Regions from separate parts of the Peribacillus sp. NPDC058002 genome, predicted to be linked through region 2. Evidence: riboswitches for the same ligand, from Rfam matches in the RefSeq annotation. Region 2 holds a riboswitch; the other holds the start of a gene.
What was found. Region 2 has a riboswitch for S-adenosylmethionine ahead of ACFVSH_RS06740 (5-methyltetrahydropteroyltriglutamate--homocysteine S-methyltransferase). Riboswitches for the same ligand answer to the same signal wherever they lie in the genome.

Region 1: it holds a riboswitch for S-adenosylmethionine, as region 2 does, so the genes downstream of both, ACFVSH_RS06530 (sugar ABC transporter substrate-binding protein) here and ACFVSH_RS06740 (5-methyltetrahydropteroyltriglutamate--homocysteine S-methyltransferase) in region 2, are expected to answer to the same signal.

What each region holds. Positions count from the first base shown of each region.
Region 1 covers NZ_JBHVQU010000020.1:32,322-41,892, reverse strand. The annotation lists gene hmpA (NO-inducible flavohemoprotein) at 1-358, opposite strand, end outside; gene ACFVSH_RS06545 (ketoacyl-ACP synthase III) at 646-1,629, opposite strand; gene ACFVSH_RS06540 (ABC transporter permease) at 2,479-3,483, opposite strand; gene ACFVSH_RS06535 (sugar ABC transporter ATP-binding protein) at 3,485-4,987, opposite strand; gene ACFVSH_RS06530 (sugar ABC transporter substrate-binding protein) at 5,044-6,156, opposite strand; SAM riboswitch class I at 6,273-6,378, opposite strand; gene ACFVSH_RS06525 (GTPase domain-containing protein) at 6,474-9,215, opposite strand.
Region 2 covers NZ_JBHVQU010000021.1:26,343-35,913, reverse strand. The annotation lists gene glpK (glycerol kinase GlpK) at 361-1,851, opposite strand; gene ACFVSH_RS06755 (MIP/aquaporin family protein) at 1,873-2,697, opposite strand; gene ACFVSH_RS06750 (glycerol-3-phosphate responsive antiterminator) at 2,924-3,466, opposite strand; gene ACFVSH_RS06745 (hypothetical protein) at 3,630-4,058, opposite strand; SAM riboswitch class I at 4,225-4,326, shown strand; gene ACFVSH_RS06740 (5-methyltetrahydropteroyltriglutamate--homocysteine S-methyltransferase) at 4,598-5,701, shown strand; gene ACFVSH_RS06735 (hypothetical protein) at 5,848-6,369, opposite strand; gene ACFVSH_RS06730 (CaiB/BaiF CoA transferase family protein) at 6,613-7,713, opposite strand; gene ACFVSH_RS06725 (amino acid permease) at 7,949-9,433, opposite strand.

The sequences.
Region 1 (9,571 bases), on a different contig from region 2:
CTATGATTTCAGCTGTAGCTGCGTCACCCAATACATCTTTAACTGCTTGAAGCAACGTTTCACCTACAACCGGATACTGTTCAGGCTTGACTCCTATGGCACGATGTTTCTCAGTAACTCTTTTAATTACCGGTTTTATCGCTTCAAGGTTCGTAATATGTTCTCCTGCAGCATAGACAGCATATCCCAAGGCCTCTTGTTGAATTCCTCTTTTTTGGTTCGTTTGGTTAAAAAGATTATACAAATCAGGAGCTTTTGAAAATAGTAATTCATAAAATCTCTTTCCAATTGGTTTACTATGTTCCTTGAGAACTGGTGCTGTTGACTGAACGATTTCTATGGTCTTAGCATCAAGCATGTTGAAATTTCCTCCTCAAATTCCAGGAATATTTACATTAAATAGCATTCCCGATAAATATTGGAGTAAACATGATATTTTGGCACTGTTCACTTATCATTAACCAACCCAAACTTCTTACTAAAGGTAACTTCCGCCCATTTGGAGGTTTTGAAATCCCTTAAGATAATTCAAAGACACCATACCTATAAGTACGGTGTCTTTTGTTATTTTAGTATCCTTGTTAACTTAAACTGACCCTTTATATCAATAAGAACAAAGCTGCTGACCAGTAGCAGAAAAAAGTGTTATAGGGTCCAATTGATAAGCAATCCTGCTTGTGCTAACCCACCACCGAAACCATATAATAAAATCTTCTCACCATGATTGAGCTTTCCTTCGCTTACTCCTTGATCTAAAGCTAATGGTATTGTTGCTGAGGAAGTATTTCCATACTCCACTAAGCTATATAATGTACGCTCAATTGGAAAACCGCTTCTATCGCATATTGACTCAATCATTCTTAAATTTGCACTATGCGGAACAAACCAATCCACATCATTCAAATGAAAATCCGTATTTTTCATCACAGTTTGCATTCCTTTTGGAACAGTAGTAACAGCCCATTTATAAACCTCACGTCCATTTTGAACAAGGTTACCACTATTATTCAAGTCTTCACCATTTATACGTGTCGATAGGTTTGTACTATATAAATATTTTCCGCCTTCTCCTTCCGAATATAAATGTGACGAAATAAAACTTGGCTGTTTTTCATCATATTCTACAAGAACCGCTCCTCCACCATCTCCAAATAAAATACAAGTGGCTCGATCTTCATAGTCCATAATTTTGGATAAAGTATCGGCTGCAATAACAAGAACTTTCTTGTTTAAACCAGATGTTACTAATCCATTAGCTACATGCAGCCCATAAGTAAAGCCTGCACAAGCAGCGTTTAAATCAATAGCTCCAGTATTCTTAATACCTAGCTTTGCTTGGACTAAAGAAGCTACGCTAGGAGTGTTGAAATCAGGTGTGAATGTACAGACAATAATCATATCAACATCTTCGACAGATTTATCATACCGTTTCATTAAATCCTTTACAGCTTTATAACTTATTTCACTAGTAAACTCTTCTTCATGTGCAATTCTTCGCTCTTTAATACCAGTCCGTTTAACAATCCATTCATCATTGGTTTCAACCATTCTTTCTAAGTCCTTATTTGTTAGCCTTTTATCTGGAACATAAGAACCTATCGCTGTAATACGTGCTTTGGATTTGAACATAAAATAACCACCTCGTGTTATGAATTGCATCAATTTTATAACTGATATTAATACCTGGTACTAATTATAAAGTAAAAAAAATCTTATGCAACTACCGGTCACTTTAAACCCATAAGAAAAAAAGAGCTGAACGACAAAGAACGATCGCTACTGATAATTAAGAAGATTCTGCTCCAAAATAGGAACGTATATCGTAGCCAGAACATCCTGTTACGCGGAAGTGACGGGTGAACCACAAGGGCAGACAAACTAGATAATCATAGTTTGCCAACAGTTTTTTTGTGGGGTTGTATAATGGGAACGTTGATTTCCTCTTCAAGCACTCGCTTTTCTAAGCAGGAGTCTCGCGCCTTCCGCTCCAATCAACTTTGCTTTTTTTTTAGATGGACCCCTTTTGTCTACAAACTCAGTTATCTAAAGAGAAATCCGGTATTACCACTTTTAATTTCCTAACCGTAACGGTAACAATAGAAGTTTTTAATATTCGTATCTTTTTCCGAATAAATAATATACCAAATATCCCAATAGATTAAATAAAGTAAATGCCAGAATCCACCCAATATGTAATCGTTTATAATGTTATTAAAAGGAAAATAAGGGCCCTGTAAAAATTCACAACTGCGGTCAATGTTTATACTCCAACAATGAGGGATCAAAAAGTCCTCCTGTCCCCATTTTAGCGTAATAAAAAAGATCATTATTATTAAGTAAAATGATGAAGATGCGAAAATTCCATGAACCGTCCCTTTTTAATAAGGAAAAAATCCTGTTGAATTCCAACAGGATTTTAATCAATCTTCAAAAATTCACAATTATAGGATTTCTGTAGATTAACGGGACGAAACCATTTTAGTGTTTTTGTTTGTAATAGGTTACCGCGAGCGCAAGGGCCAGCACTGTTCCTTTGACGATATCCATCGCATAATACGGAACGGACATCATGATCAAACCGTTTTGAAGGATTCCAATCAAGACTGCACCGACAAAGGTTCCAAATGCATTCGGTTTTCCCGCTCCTAAAACGGAGGAACCAATGAAGGCAGCCGCAACGGCATCCATTAAATAGGGGGACCCTGAATTGATTTCCGATGTCATGACCCTTGAAGCTAGGACAATCCCCCCGACTGCAGCTAATAGAGCTGAAAGCAGATAGGCAAGGATTTTATATTTTTTGACCGATATCCCGGAAAGTCTCGCCGCTTCCTTATTTCCCCCAATAATGTACATATAACGACCATGCTTCGTATAAGTCAAAAAGATATGGGTCGCAATCACAATGACTGCCATGATCAGGATTATCCATGGTACCTGGCCAATTTTGGCGAAAAATGGACTGATCAGACCTGTTGCGAATGTTCCGTCGGGCATGACCATATTTTGCGAAACCGTTGCCCCTTTTGTATAAGTAAGGGCAATTCCCTGGATAATGAACATGGTAGCCAATGTCATCAGCATGTCGGGAATTCTCAATTTAACGATCATGAATGAATTCAAAGCCCCTACGACAAGTGAGGCGCCGATCGCAGCTAAGATGGCGATTAATGTATCCTGCGAAAACCAGACGAACATTGATATGACGATGGCATTTGCCAATGATGCGACGGATCCTACGGAAAGGTCGAAGCCATCCACGGTCAGGGATATCGTAATGCCGATCGCAATGATGGTCACGATTGAAATGGAACGCAGGATGTTGATCAGATTATTCGTTTGAATGAAAGCTGGATTGGACACGGCAAAAATTCCAATCAGAATGATAATCGTCAATATTGTGCCGTATTTATATAAAAAGTCGAATAGTTCCGGCCTTTTCTTCGCTTTCGCTGTCTGCGTAACAGGAATGGGTATGCTCATCCTATTTTCCTCCTGTTGAATAGAATAGTAGTTCTTCTTCATTCGTTTTGCTCGTTTCTAATTCGATGACAGTGCTCCCGTCATATAACACATATGTCCGGTTGGTAATGCCGATGATTTCGGAAAGCTCGGATGATGCATAAATGACCGCTTTCCCATTCCTTGCAAGCTTTGCAATCAATTCGAATATATCCTTCTTGGCTCCAACATCGACCCCTTTCGTTGGTTCATCGAATATGTATACTTCCGCATCGGCCATAAGCCATTTTCCGATGGCAACTTTTTGCTGGTTACCACCTGAAAGGTTTTCGACAATCGCTTCCCCTGAAGGAGTTTTAATGCCGAGACTTGCGATTATTTCCTTCGCCTTTTCCTTTTCCGCCTTACGATTCACGAAACTGAACGTCTTGCAGAATTTGCCGAGGCTGGCTGCAGTCAAATTCGCCGAGACTGATTCCTGAACGAGGACCCCTTCTTTCCTGCGTTCCTCAGGTACAAGTGCCAGACCGCTTTTTACTGCTTCGTGCGGTGATTTCAAAGAAAGCTTACGACCATTCAGGACTACTTCTCCCGCTGTGATCGAAGTATGACCGAAAAGGGTTTTACAGAGCTCCGTTTTTCCCGCTCCGACTAACCCTGCCAAGCCGATTATCTCGCCTGCTTTAACATTCAGATTAACATTCTTGACTTTCTCGGCATCTGACAATCCGCTCACTTCCAGAATGACGTCTCCGATCGAAGCATTCACTTCTGGAAATTGGTCATCCATGGTTTTACCGAGCATATTCTCTACCACTTCGTTACGGGTCATGTCCTCCTTCTTTCGACAAGTGACACGCTCCCCATTCCTCATGATCGTAATTTCCTCACAGATTTCAAAAATCTCAGGCAGACGATGTGAAATGAAAATGATTCCCACGCCTTTTTGCTTTAATTCATTTACAATTCGAAAAAGTTCTGTCGTCTCCGTATGACTTAACGGAGCAGTTGGCTCATCGAGAATCAGGAATTTGCATTCTGTCGAAACGGCCCTTGCTATCAGGACCATTTGTTTTTCAGCCAAGGTAAGATCTCTTACCAGCTTTTTCGAAGGGACACGAATTTTCATATCTTCAAGAATATAAGAGGCTTGTTTGTGCAGCTCTTTCCATTGGACCCTCTGTTTTTTTCCCATGTTTTGGACCATATCATTCAACATTACATTTTCCCCAACCGTTAAGTAAGGGATGAGGGCTGTATCCACTTCCTGATAAACAATTTGAATGCCTTGTTCCTGAGCCGCTTTTGGCGAGCGGATATCCCGCCTCATCCCATCAATGAAAATGTCACCTGAATAATGAACATGGGCTCCCGATAAAACTTTCATTAACGTCGATTTTCCTGCTCCGTTTGCACCGACCAATGCGTGGGCTGTCCCTGATTGAACGGAAAAGTCAACTTCACTCAGCGCCTTCACCCCTGGAAATTCAATCGAAATCTTCTTCATTTCTAGTTGCGTGCCCATGTCCATTCCCCCTTATTGAACAGACACTCCCTTCACTGGAAAGAGAGTGTCTCTTTTTACTTTTTATAATGGTCTTTCAAAACTTTCATCCAATCTTCTTCAAATTCCGTAGATTCACCCCAACCATCGACAATACCAGACAGATTTGCCATGTTTACCGCTTCCTTTGAAGCCCGGACTTGCTTTTGTGAAATAAGTGAAGCCTCTAAGTCATAGGTTTGCGGAGTATCTTCGCCCGCTAATTTTTTAGCCAATATCCTCATATTCACTGCACCGATCAGCTTGGGATCGACCGCTGCCGTGTAGGACCATGAGCTATCAGCCGATTGGATTTCCTGGAGATCTGCATTAGATACATCAACACCATATATCTTCACTTCATCGCGGCCCGCTTCTTTAATCGCCCGGGCTGCACCGATGGCAAAGGCATCCCAAGTTGCGAAAATGGCATCCAATTTACCTTTAGGGTATTTATTCAACATTGCGGCTACAGCATTTTGTGTCTGAACCGAAGTATCAGCAGATGCCACCCCGAATCTTTCGACTTCTTTAATCCCAGGATTTTCTTTTAGTTTTTCCTGATAGACTGCATTTCTTCTTACCATTGGCGGGAAACCATCCACCCAAAGATAGGCAATTGCCGCTTCACCTTTCTGCTCTTTTAACAGTTTATCAAAAGCCAGTGTGGCCAACGCTTCATCATCCTGTGAGGTTAATGTCACGCCATCAATTTTAGATAGTTCGCTTATTGAATCGAACGTGACAACGCTTTTACCTGCATCAACCAACTTCTGAACGTCATTCACAGTTGCTGCATCATCACCATGGGAAATGATATACCCGTCGTAATCTTCCTCCAAAGCCTGCGCTATCGCATCATGAAATTTAGCCGTATCACCATTGGCTGTATATGTATCCACTTGAAATCCCAGTGCTTCCCCTTCTTCCTTCGCCCCCGCCAGGTATTGGGCCGTATGATCATCACCGCCAATTTTTCGGATCACTTTGATCTTGGCTCCATCCCCATCTGCAAATCTTTCCGGTACATTTTCAAATGATACTTTTTCTTCTTTCTTCGATTCTGTGGAACTCTGCCCAGTGGAGCACCCTGTTAAAAGCAAAGCCGAAGCGATGGCTGAAATGAATATTCCTTTAATAGACCTTCTCATCTTGTTTTCCCTCCATATTTTCAATTTAGTCTTATCAGTTTAGTTGGTGTAAATCCCAAAATAAAAACCTCTCTAATATAGAGAGGTTTAATCAGCTGTTTTGCAGACTTGTCCCTCTCTTATCTGTCAAAACATTTCTGTTTTGCAGGATTTAGCACCAATTCCTAATGGAACGGTTGCTGGGCATCTTAGGGCCAGTCCCTCCGCCACTCTTGATAAGAGATATATTGTGTTACGTTTTCGTAATTATCACTTTATAGGGATATAGTCGTAAAGTCAATAGATTTTTGAATATTTGAAATGTTCCTTGTTATTTTTTATTTTCTTTGAAGCTGGGCTAGACGCTTTTTCTCGATTTTTTCAAGCCTCTCCAACTGCCTTAATTTCACTTCGAACAAAGTGATCGGGTCACGGTAAACTTCCGGATTTTCTTTCATATGCTCCAATGCAGCCTGGTAGTCTTTAATCTCGGTCTGCGTTTGTTCAATCGTTTTTTGAAGTAAAGCAAATGAACTGCGATAGAAAAGTGAGATGTCCCGATCCAAAGATTTTTCAAACAATCCAAATTGGGTAAGGAAACGTTCCGTGATCATTTCCGCAACATCCAGGTAATCTTCACTTTCCAGATATTTCTTATAACGATTGTACATATTGGCTTTATTTTGCGGTATCGCCCCAAACAGCTTCCCTGCTCCTTTAAGCAGCAATTGTGATGGAGTCCTGCGCAAAAGGATATTAACGTTTTCGATGCGGATACTGCTTGTCATCCGATCGGCATCACGGCGCCAGTCATCCAATACCCTGAAGTCTCCTGCAAGCGTAATCCGTTCTTCTTTGTATAATTCATTGAATCCGGCACTCATCTCATCCATAAACTGCTGGCTTTGTGAAAACTCCATTTGGGAACTGGCAATCCAGTCTTGTAGAGAACGATAATATTGAGGCATGATCTTATCAGAAATGAAGTTTTGAATCCGCTCATTCATTTCTTGGTTTAACTGTACATGGACCTGACTGAAATCACTGCTTTCCGTTAATGATTTAGAGCAATCCTTCAGTAATTCAGGAATTTTAGTAGAAAGCTGATTTTTCACTTCATCCTTAAGCAGACGATAAGACCTTATGATATTTTCACTTTTTTCTTTTTCCAAATCAGCCAGTTGATTGACCGCCCCATTCAGTTTGACTTCCATCTGTTCATTCCAAGAGATGGAATGCTCGCATTTCCGCTCATTGGCTGCCCGTTTTTCTAACAGATAAGATAAAGTTTTACGAATGAATGCAAGGATTTTCTCTGATCTTCTTTCCTTCCAATTCTCATCTTGGTAATTCGATTGAAGGAAGGCTGAAAGGTCCTTCAATTGCTGCTTGCTATCATAAAGTTTGGAGAAAGCGAATACTTTCGCATTCGGGAAATATGCATTCACTTTATCCCATGTTTCGTCTTCCATCCGGACTGCGACCTGATCACTGTATATCGTATCCATTTTATTTAATAAGAAATGAATCGGCAGTTTCGGAGCCATCATTTGAATTTCCAATAACAGATCCCGTTCGCTGCCGGTGAAAGGCGCCCGGGCGTCCAGGACGAACATCAGTCCATCACTGCCATGTAAATAGCCTTGGAAATCGGATTCCACGCTTTTTTCCCCATTGAACCCCGGTGTATCCAATAATCGCAGACCATTATTTCTTAGGTAGTCACTTATGATTGTCACATCAACAATAGTCCCGCGCTGGCGGCGTGTTTCATCCAATTCAGCTAGCTCCATGACAACCTTTCTATCTGTATCGGTAATTTCAAGAATTTCCAAATCATCCCCGTCTTTGACACTGACTAAGGATGAATGATCTTCAGCGGCAATGCTCTCGCCAACAATTGACTGAATGAAGGATGTCTTGCCATTTCCTGTACTTCCTACAAGAAGAAGATTGAAATTTCCGGTATCCTTAAGCCCCTCAACCATCCATTTAAGCTTATTGCCAACCTTTAGGTCATTATCTTCAGCCCACTGGATAATGGAATTGAACAGTTTCTCTCCCGCTTCCAGTCCGCCTCCTAATTTAGGCGATTTCACCAACAGGCTTTCTGCATCCTGAATGACCAGCGCATTGATCGTATCCGGGAAGATTTCATTCCAGGACAACGCGGATGCCGCCGCAAACAACGAGAGCTCCCCATCTGCGATTTTGAGCCAGTTTTCCAGTAACCTTGGCACGACAGGACTTAAATCTTTGATTAGGTGCGTTCCTTCTAAAAGACCTGCATATGCATCCCTGTAATAGACGGAAAGCTCATCCCATACATCAGCATGGTTCAATTCAATGGTATCTATCAAATTATTAATCACTCTTAGCCATTCGAAATAAGAATCCGTATATTTATAATTTTTCCAAAGGGCAACCGTCACCTTTTCGAAACGTTCCTGGTCAAGTGTGTATAGCGAACCAAGGACAGTTGAAAAATAATCCGGATCCATCGATTGGGCAACCCCCTGCTGGATATACGTCTTCAGCACATCGAACCAGCCCATTGATTCTGTACGGATACTTTCATTAGCCGCTAATACCACCGCACTGTTCCAATCCTTTTGTTCTTCAAAAAAGGCGCGTGCGATTTCCGTGACATTCGGGTAATCCGGTTGAAACTCGACTGCTTCTTTCACGACTTTGGAAGCTAGGTCATTTCTCGATTCCACTATGTACAGGGAAAAAAGTTGCAAAAGAACCTCTGTTTTCAAGACCGCTTCTTCCGTATCGACGGATTTATAGATATCCTCTGCGGTTGAGTACATTTCCAGTTCAAAATAAGCATCTGCGATGTTTTTCTTCGCCCATGGACCAAGTTCCCCTTCTATGTTCTCCCATTTAAAAATGGCTGCTTCATAGTCATGATGCTGAAAATATACTTCTCCTTGAGCAAATCGAATGGCGGTTAAATCCGCTCTTTCCTTTTTTTGTTCCACGAGAAACATTTCACCCAAAGCTTGAATCGGGTGCTTCCTTGTATCCTCAACCATCGTTTCATAGTATTTTTTTCCGATCAGCCGTTCGTCCATCTTTATTCCCCCGATATATTTCATATTTTCAATTAAAGGAAAATCACTGATTCCATAAGCCTTCTAGTGGACCTAACTTCAATCTATAGATTCCTTTAGTTAAAAAATCATTTACAAAACCTTAAAATATTATTTTAGCAAAACAATATGGTAACAACATGTCACCACTCTTACAATTTTAAAACAGAAACAAATGGAACTGTAATGTTTTTAATAAAACGATATAGAAATGTCATTTCCATATTCGAGAAAAAATGTTTTTTCCCGTTTTACCACATACCAGCTAGAGGTGGACGAATCATTCTTTATACCTCCAAATTACCAGAGGCCCGGCCCTAAAAGCAAAACCCCCCTGC
Region 2 (9,571 bases):
TCTGCACTTTTACTCGTGAATTCACACGGTTTACTCGTGAATTCTGCACTTTTACTCGTGAATTCACACGGTTTACTCGTGAATTCTGCACTTTTACTCGTGAATTCTGCACTTTAACTCGTGAGTTCACGCTATTTACTCGTGAGTTCGGTCATTCTATTCAATTGGTTCATTTGTTCGCATAGTTTATATAGATATTAATATCCCTAATCTGCCATTGAAAACAAAAAAGAGACCATAAATGACATTATCGAATTAACGATAACGCATTCATGGTCTCTCCTGTTCTCCGGCCGAGTTATTAACTTGATTTCATTATAGCATACTCCAGCTCGTTTGAGAAAGAATACACCTCGTTTTTTATTTAAATGCCATGGCGGCATGTACAGCTTTTTTCCAGCCTTCATATAATTTTTCACTATCTTGCTCTTCCATGGAGTGTTTAAAGGTTTTGTCTACTGCCCATTGCCGGGAGATTTCTTCTTGATCCTTCCAATACCCGACAGCAAGGCCAGCTAAGTATGCAGCACCTAATGCTGTAGTTTCGTTTATGGTCGGCCTCTCGACGGGCACCCGTAATAAGTCGCTTTGGAATTGCATCAGGAAGTCATTCTTGACTGCCCCGCCATCCACTCTTAATGTCTGGAGCTCGATTCCTGAATCCGCCTCCATTGCATCAAGGACATCCTTCGTTTGATATGCCAATGATTCAAGTGTGGCACGAATGAAATGTTCTTTGGATGTGCCGCGCGTCAAACCAAAAACGGCTCCCCGCACTTCGCTGTCCCAATATGGGGTTCCAAGTCCTACAAAAGCCGGTACCACATATACTCCATCCGTACTTTCCACCCGTTTTGCATAGGCTTCGCTGTCCTTGGCATCATGAAGCATCCGCAGGCCATCGCGCAGCCATTGGATTGCGGAGCCCGCTACGAATATGCTGCCTTCCAATGCATATTCGACCTTTCCATTCAGTCCCCAGGCAAGTGTCGTCAATAGTCCGTGTTCGGAACTGACAGCCTTGGCTCCTGTATTCATGAGCATGAAACAGCCTGTTCCATACGTATTTTTAGCCATTCCTTCATTAAAGCAGGCTTGGCCGAATAATGCTGCCTGCTGATCACCGGCTGCCCCGGCGATCGGAATCGATTGGCCGAAGAAATGATATTCGATCGTACGTGCATATTCTTCAGAGGAAGGCCTTACTTCCGGCAGCATCGATTTTGGTACAGTCAATATCTCGAGCAGTTCTTCATCCCATTTCAGTTCATGGATATTGTACATCAATGTCCGGGATGCATTGGAATAGTCCGTTACATGAGCCTTTCCTCCTGATAGCTTCCAGATCAGCCAAGTATCGATGGTACCGAATAACAGCTTGCCTTCATCCGCCTTTTGCCGGGCCCCTTCGACATTATCGAGGATCCATTTCACTTTCGTTCCGGAAAAATAAGCATCTATCAACAATCCCGTTTTATCCCGGAATAGATCATTAAGTCCCTTTTCCTTCAAATCATCACAGATTTCACTTGTTTGCCTGGACTGCCATACAATCGCATTATAGACAGGGGTACCTGTTTCCTTATCCCAAACGACTGCCGTTTCACGCTGATTGGTGATCCCGATCCCGGCAATTTGCTCTGGCTTTACACCGGATTCAGATAGTACTCCGGCAATGACTGCCAGGATCGATCCCCAAATCTCATTAGCGTTATGCTCGACCCAGCCTGGTTTAGGGAAATGCTGCGTGAATTCCTTTTGGGAGGAATGGACGATTTCCCCCTTTTCGTTAAATAAAATCGCCCGCGAACTCGTTGTTCCTTGATCTAATGATAAAATGTATTTTTCCATTGTGTATGCCCCTCCTTTTAATTAACTGGCAATATTTCTGCTTTCCATTTCATGTGACTGTTTTTTACCAAATGCATAGGCTAATATCAATAGTACCAGGCTTGCACCCAAAACAGACCAAAATCCTGCTGTTATTTCTCCCATAAAGAACGCTTTATAACAAACGGCACCAAGTGAACCCCCAATAATCGGTCCAACGACCGGAATCCATGAATAGCCCCAATTCGAATTGCCCTTCCCCGGTATCGGCAGCAAAAAGTGAGCGATGCGCGGCCCCAGATCGCGGGCCGGGTTAATCGCGTATCCTGTCGTTCCGCCAAGTGACATCCCGATCACGACAATCAATAACCCGACAGCGAATGGGTTTAGACCCTCCGTAAAATGATTGGCACCTATAAATAATAAACCAAGAATAAGGATGAAAGTTCCAATCATCTCACTTAATAGATTTGAAAATGTGTGCGGGATTGCAGGTGAGGTCGCGAACACACCAAGCTTCGCTCCTGGATCATCCGTAGCTTTCCAGTGTGGCAAATAGTGCAGGAATACTAAAGTTGCTCCAAGGATTGCGCCAATCATTTGGGCAACGATGTAACCAGGCACATCACTCCAAGGAAATTCCCCAATAATGGCAAACCCCACTGTGACTGCCGGGTTTAAATGCGCCCCGCTTATGGAGCCCACTGCAAAAACACCCATGGTAACAGCCAATCCCCACGCAATCGTGATAACGATCCAGCCGGCATCTTTTGCATAGGATCCCTTTAAGGATGAACCAGCCCCAATGCCTGCTCCGAATAAAACTAATATCATCGTACCTAACACTTCTCCCCAAAATGGAGTCATGAATAAAACCCCTCCCCTGATAATTTTTTAAACCTTACCAACAAATAAAGGAGATTCACAGCAGAACTATCCTCATAATATAAATTATGAATAGATCTGTTGTGAATCTCCTAGTCTCCGTCACATCTATTAACTTGTACTGTAAAATATACTTGTTTATGAAAACGCTGTCAATAATTTGTGAGGAATTTATCTATTTTTCTGTATTTTTTTTCAATTTCCCCTATTAAACGATATCCCATAATTCAGTTTTGGAAGTGGTGATTGACGATGCTCCAGCATCGAGGGCATTCAGGACTTCATCCGAAGTACGAATGAGGCCACCTGCAAAAATCGGTGTCTGCAATCGTTCCTTCACTTCTTTTATCATCCATGGCATGGCGCCCGGCAATACTTCGATATAATCCGGCTTGGTTTTCTGCACCAGCTTATAACTTTTCTCAAGCGCATGTGAATCTATTAAAAAGATTCGCTGGATGGCAATGACCCCCTTTTGCTTCGCCTTCAATATAACGTTTGATTTAGTCGAAATCAGCCCATATGGATTATATTCCTGACAAATGAATTCTGTCGCGTACTCATCACTTCTTATGCCATGGATCAAATCGACATGGTATATCATTTTCTTATTATGTTGCTTGGCCATCATACTTACGTTTTTCAATTGTGATATATGCAAATCAAGAAACACACCTATTTCATAGGAACTCTCTAAAAATCTTTCGAAATCCTTCATGCTTGCTGAAGCAGGCAAAATCTTCTGATCCATCATTATCCTCCTCATTCCCAGAAAAACTCAAAACTTCAAGTCATTTAGTATATTTTAAAGAGCTTGATTTATCAAACACATTTTTTATGACCCATATCACCATAACACTATCATACCTGGCACTCCCTTTATAGTTTTCGGCTAAGGATGTATGTAAACTCGATCATAAAGTAAGTTTCATTTTCAATGCACCTTCGACGAGTTCATACGATTTAATTGTGCCAACGGGAATTTTTCTCACGATGTTCCAGGCATTAACATTCATTTTGATCGTTCTTTTTTCAAATTCAAAAAATGGCGGTCTGTTAAATATCCTTTGGTTTATGAATTTCCTGTCAATTGGTTCCATTTCCACTAATTCAAATAAAATCGTTCTTTTTTCCACAGAAACCGGTTTTAATGTAATCCGGAAAGCTACGTTTTTCTTAAACATCATTTTTTTCACTTCCGTCGTTCCGGAAAGCACGATATGTTTTGGCGTAATCTCGACTTTAATATCCTGACCATCTGATTTCCTTCTTATGATTTTCTCTATCATGGCTTCAGTTAAAGTTATCGTTATGCCATTTTTGAATGGACTGAATGTACTCATCCTTGCATTCCCCTCCTGCCGCTCATATGAATCTTCGGTTATAGCATATGCCGGGTTCCCTGATGTAGTAACACATATCAATAATCTGTATATTCAAAATCTTCCACCTTCAACCCTTGACCTTTATAAAAACTACCTGTATAGTCATAATTAATTTAATAGACAACTCTTATCCAGAGAGGTGGAGGGACTGGCCCTTTGATGCCTCAGCAACAGACTGATCATGTACTGTGCTAATTCCAGAAGTGTAAAAACTTGAAGATAAGAAGAGTGTATAGCTTGGTTGCCAACACCTCTTCTTATTTTTAAGAAGAGGTTTTTTATTTTTGGCTCTTTTCGTAAAGATTGTTGTTTTTAAAATGAAACGATTTAAGGTTGATTGGAGCGGAAGTGCGAGACTCCTGCGGGAGCAGCGGGACAGGTGAGACCCGCGGAAGGCGGGCATCTGGAGGGGAAATCAACCACACCACATTACTTGGTAAATGGCAACAAAGTATGCGAAAACAGCCTTATTTTTAAAAGGAAAGAAGGAATGCAACATGTCCATCACATTAACGAAAGCACCATTCAAGGCCGATCACGTCGGAAGTTTATTAAGACCAGAACGTTTACATGTTGCCAGAAAGCAATTTAAGGAAGGTACCATTTCAGCAGAGCGGCTTCGTGAAGTTGAAACCGAAGAAATCAATCGGATTGTCGAAAAACAAATTGAAGTTGGATTGGAAGCCGTGACGGACGGTGAGTTCAGACGTACATGGTGGCACTTTGACTTCCTCGAACATTTAAATGGAATCGAGGGATATGTGACTGAAAAAGGGCTCACGTTCGATGGTGTGGAAACAGAGAGATATAACGTTCGCAATACCGGGAAGGTTTCATTCAATCCTGAACATCCTTTCATTCGTGACTTCATTGAATTGAACAAAATCGTGAACGGACGCGCCGTTGCCAAGCAAACCATTCCCAGTCCGAATCAATTATTTGCTGTAGGCATTCATAATGAAGACATCTACCCTGATATTGAAGACTATGCAAATGATATCATCAAAGCATATCAGCATGCTTTGAAGGCCTTTTATGAAGCTGGTGTGCGTTATCTTCAATTGGATGATGTATATATTGCCAGACTTTCAGCTCCGGATTTTCAGTTCAAAGATGGAAAATATACGAGGGAACAGTTAATCGATCTTGCACTTCGCGTAATTAATGGCGCATTGGAAGGCAAACCAGAAGACCTTGTCGTCACAACACACCTATGCCGTGGGAACTACCAGTCGACTTGGGCATTTGAAGGAAGCTATGCCCGTATCGCCCCAACTTTATTGGCTAAAGAAAAGGTGGATGGATTTTTCTTGGAATATGATGATCAACGCTCAGGGGATTTCAAACCATTGGAATACATTCCAAATGGCGGTGCACAGGTCGTACTGGGTGTCGTCACTTCAAAAAATGGGGAAATTGAAGACAAGGAAGCTGTTAAGGCACGCATTAAAGAGGCCTCGCACTTCGTTCCTCTCGAACAATTATGCTTAAGCCCGCAATGCGGCTTCGCCTCCACCCATCACGGCAACAAGCTGACCGAAGAACAGCAATGGGAAAAGCTGAAATTCGTCGTTGATGTAGCAAAAGAAGTATGGGAATGATTTTTTAGCGGAGACTTTAATCCATTCGAACAATCTAATCGGCATCAATATAAGCGTGCCGATTAGGTTTATAATAAAAAGCGTAAAAGACATTCTTCCAAAAATCCGAGAACAAAAAAAAGAACGGCCACCAGCACGTCCCTTTTTTACTTGCAGCTATCATCATCCATTTTCTTCACAAATATATCATCCGTCACCCTATCTTCCAGCTTGTTCCTCAAGGCCAATTCCGCGGCCTTCCCATCACTAGGCGACCCGTCCGAGAAATACATCGGAAACAACGAGAAGAACATAACATAGAAAGAAAAATAGATGAATTGATACCAGACCACCGAGCTGTCCAGGATATCCTGATACACTAAGCTATAGATGATCAGCATGCTGACTAAATTAAAGATAGCCCCTCCTAAATAGATCAGCGTATTCGTCAATCGATTATCATGTTTCAATCCCTTGAACTCGCAAGTCCCATTCCAAAAATAATATTTCCTCACCTCTATGTTCCGAAAGGCGAAAAGCTTATTGCCACAACCGATCAAGATTTTCTTTTCTGATCCCCCAAAGATCGTGACAAAAAAAATATGCCCGCTCAAATGTATCAGCGTAACGATCGGCATGATCAAAAAAAAGGAAAATAGAAATTTGATGATATCAGAGAGACCAAACATGTTTATGCAACCCTCCTTACCTGAGCAATTTCCTACTTGATGCTACTCTGATACCCTGCCCACATTCGTTATAACTAGTAAATTTTCACAGTAGCGATATATCGCTTACCACAAGTGCTATTGTTCTCCTTCTGCTTAATCCGGGTTGTTTCCAGGTTTTTGGCCTGACTCCAGCTTAATTCAAAGAAACAGGCTACCTCCTTCCGAAAAAACTCGGAAAATTGATAGCCTTAACATCTTCTTTTATCGATTGGGGGTGTGAAGAATTTCTGCGTTGTTTTGTCCTGGCCTCAAGCCTGCATGTTTATATTCAGGGGTGAAAACCGATGTTTTGATCGGGCAAGCGATTTGCTTCTGGACATTTCCTTTTCCGTCCGGTACCTTGACGATCATTCCCCTCTCCTTCAATTGGGGGTGTTCGGCCGCTTCAGTGAAGGTTAGAACTGGTTCTGCGCAGGCTTCGAAATCAGCGAATATTTCCTGCCATTCATGAAAATCCCGTTCAAGGAAAGCCAGTCGGACGGCCGTTTTAAACCTGATTCCGCTTTCTTCATCACTTTTGGTGCTCAGTTCATACAATTCGGGTGCACTGATCGCTTCACATAATGCTTTTCGAAAAGGGGGCTCTAGGCTTCCTACCGAAAAATAGCGTCCATCCTTCGTTTCGTAAAAGTCATAAAAGGATCCTCCGTTCAACATCAGTTTTTCTGGTTCAAGCTCGAGGCCCCCTTGTAAATTCAGGGGTGCGGAGATGGCATTCAACGCAAAACTGCAGTCGGTCATGCTGATGTCGATGGCTTGGCCGAATCCCGTTCTTTCCCGGTGAATGACTGCAGATAATATACCGATAACAGCATGCAGGGATCCTCCGGCAAGATCTGCTATTTGGGTTCCGTTTTTTGCCGGGCCGTCCTTTTTTGTACCGGAATAGCCTGATAAGCCTGCAATCGAAATATAATTGATATCATGTCCCGGTCGGTCTTTATAGGGACCGGTCTGGCCGAAGCCCGTGATGGAACAGTAAATCAGCTTCGGATTGATCCATTTTAATGCCTCATATCCTAGCCCTAGGCGTTCCATGACACCTGGACGGAACTGTTCAATGACGATATCGTATTCCTTCACTAGATTTTTTACGGATTCAATGGACTCAGATTGTTTCAAATCAAGTGTGATCGACTTTTTCGATCGGTTAAGATATTGGTTCACACCCCATGAATCCGTTGCTCCCGGCCTCTCTACCTTCAAAACATCCGCTCCTAAATCCGCTAGCATCAAAGTGGCAAATGGGCCTGGCAGTAACGTTGAAAAATCCAATACTTTTAAATGAGTCAATAATGTCATCAGCCGTGCACCTTCCCTTTCCATTGGAAATAGTAAAAGCTTTCCCCGTCGTTCAGTACATGCAATTATGCAGAGTTTACGATTATCATATAACACCGCCTGTCATTTTTGTATAAATTTCCATTTAATAAAAATAAAAATCCAGGAATCAGCTTCCTGGATTTTGTTAATGAACACAAGTAAAAGCCGGACAATTTAAAATTACATTGTCCGGCTGATTTTACTTTAAGCTTGTTCATTCATATTTTTTGTCAAAATCAAATTCTACTTCATCAATTTTAACGAATTTAGTTTTTCTTACCAGTTTATAGCCAAACCATAGACCAAGGAAAAGCGGGATTCCCAGGTATGCAGCTATAACACTGCCCCAATCGATGTGATCTGAGAAAAATGCTTGGATATTTTGGGACAGGATGACAATCATGCCAATTAAAATGGCAAAGATCGGTCCAATCGGAAACCATAATGCCTTATATGGCAGCTTCTCCAATGAATGGCCTTGAGCGATGAATGCTTTCCGGAAACGGTAATGGCTGATGGAAATGCCGAGCCAAAAGATAAATCCTGTAATTCCAATGGCATTCATTAACCAAATATACACTTTACCATCCCCGAATATGGAGGCTAAAAAGGCCAGCATGCCGATGGAACATGTCAAAACCATGCCTGCAACCGGTACTCCGCGTTTATTAAGTTTTGCAAAAATGCGCGGTGCTTGTCCATCTTTTGCCATTGAGTATAACATACGCGTTGATGCATATAGGCTTGAGTTACCTGCAGATAATACCGCGGTTAAAATGACGGCATTCATAAGCGAAGCGGCAAAGGCCACTCCAGCCTTTTCAAAAATGAGCGTGAATGGGCTTACCATGACGTTATCACCTTGTAAACTTGAGTTCGTATAAGGGATAAGCAGCCCTATAACAAATATTGCAAATACGTAAAAAAGCAAGATTCTCCAGAAGACACTCTTAATGGCCTTCGGTATATTCCGTGCAGGATCTTCACTTTCCCCGGCAGCCACACCAACAATTTCGGTACCTTGAAAAGAAAAGCCAGCCGCTATGAACACGATGAAGACACCCATGAACCCACCCGGGAAAGGAGCGTCATCGACGGTGAAGTTTTTAAAACCTACTGCTTCGCCGCCCATAATGCCGACGATCATTAGCAGCCCGACGATTATAAATATAACGATGGCTGTAACCTTTATGAAGGAAAACCAATATTCCCCTTCACCATATCCTTTAACGGATAAATAATTCAAAAGGAAAATGAGCACCAAGAATGATGAACTCCATAACAATGATGGACTATTCGGAAACCAGAATTTCATGATCATTGTCGAGGCTGCCAACTCTGCCGCTATCGTCATCGACCAATTGAACCAATACGTCCATCCCAAGGCAAAACCAAATGCCGGATCGACGAATTTCGTTCCATAAGTACTGAATGAGCCGCTTGTCGGCATAAAGGCTGCCAGTTCCCCTAAGCTCGTCATCACAAAGTAAACCATTGCCCCAACTAAGGCATATGCAAGTAATGCGCCGCCTGGCCCAGCTGTATGGATGGCTGCCCCGCTGCTAAGAAACAGCCCGGTGCCAATAGCCCCGCCAATGGAAATCATCGTTAAATGGCGGGATTTTAAACCGCGTTTTAGTTCTTGTCCTTCTTGCTGCGGAGGATGTTGAACGATGTCATGTTCTTGTTTTGGTATCATAATTTTCATCCCTTTCTATATAAGCGCTTTCATATATGGGAAATCCATTTAATAAATTTTCCTATTTCATAGACTTTCAAATAGATCTAATTTACAATTCGAATTCCTTTTCTGAATATATGCAATTTTCATGCCAAA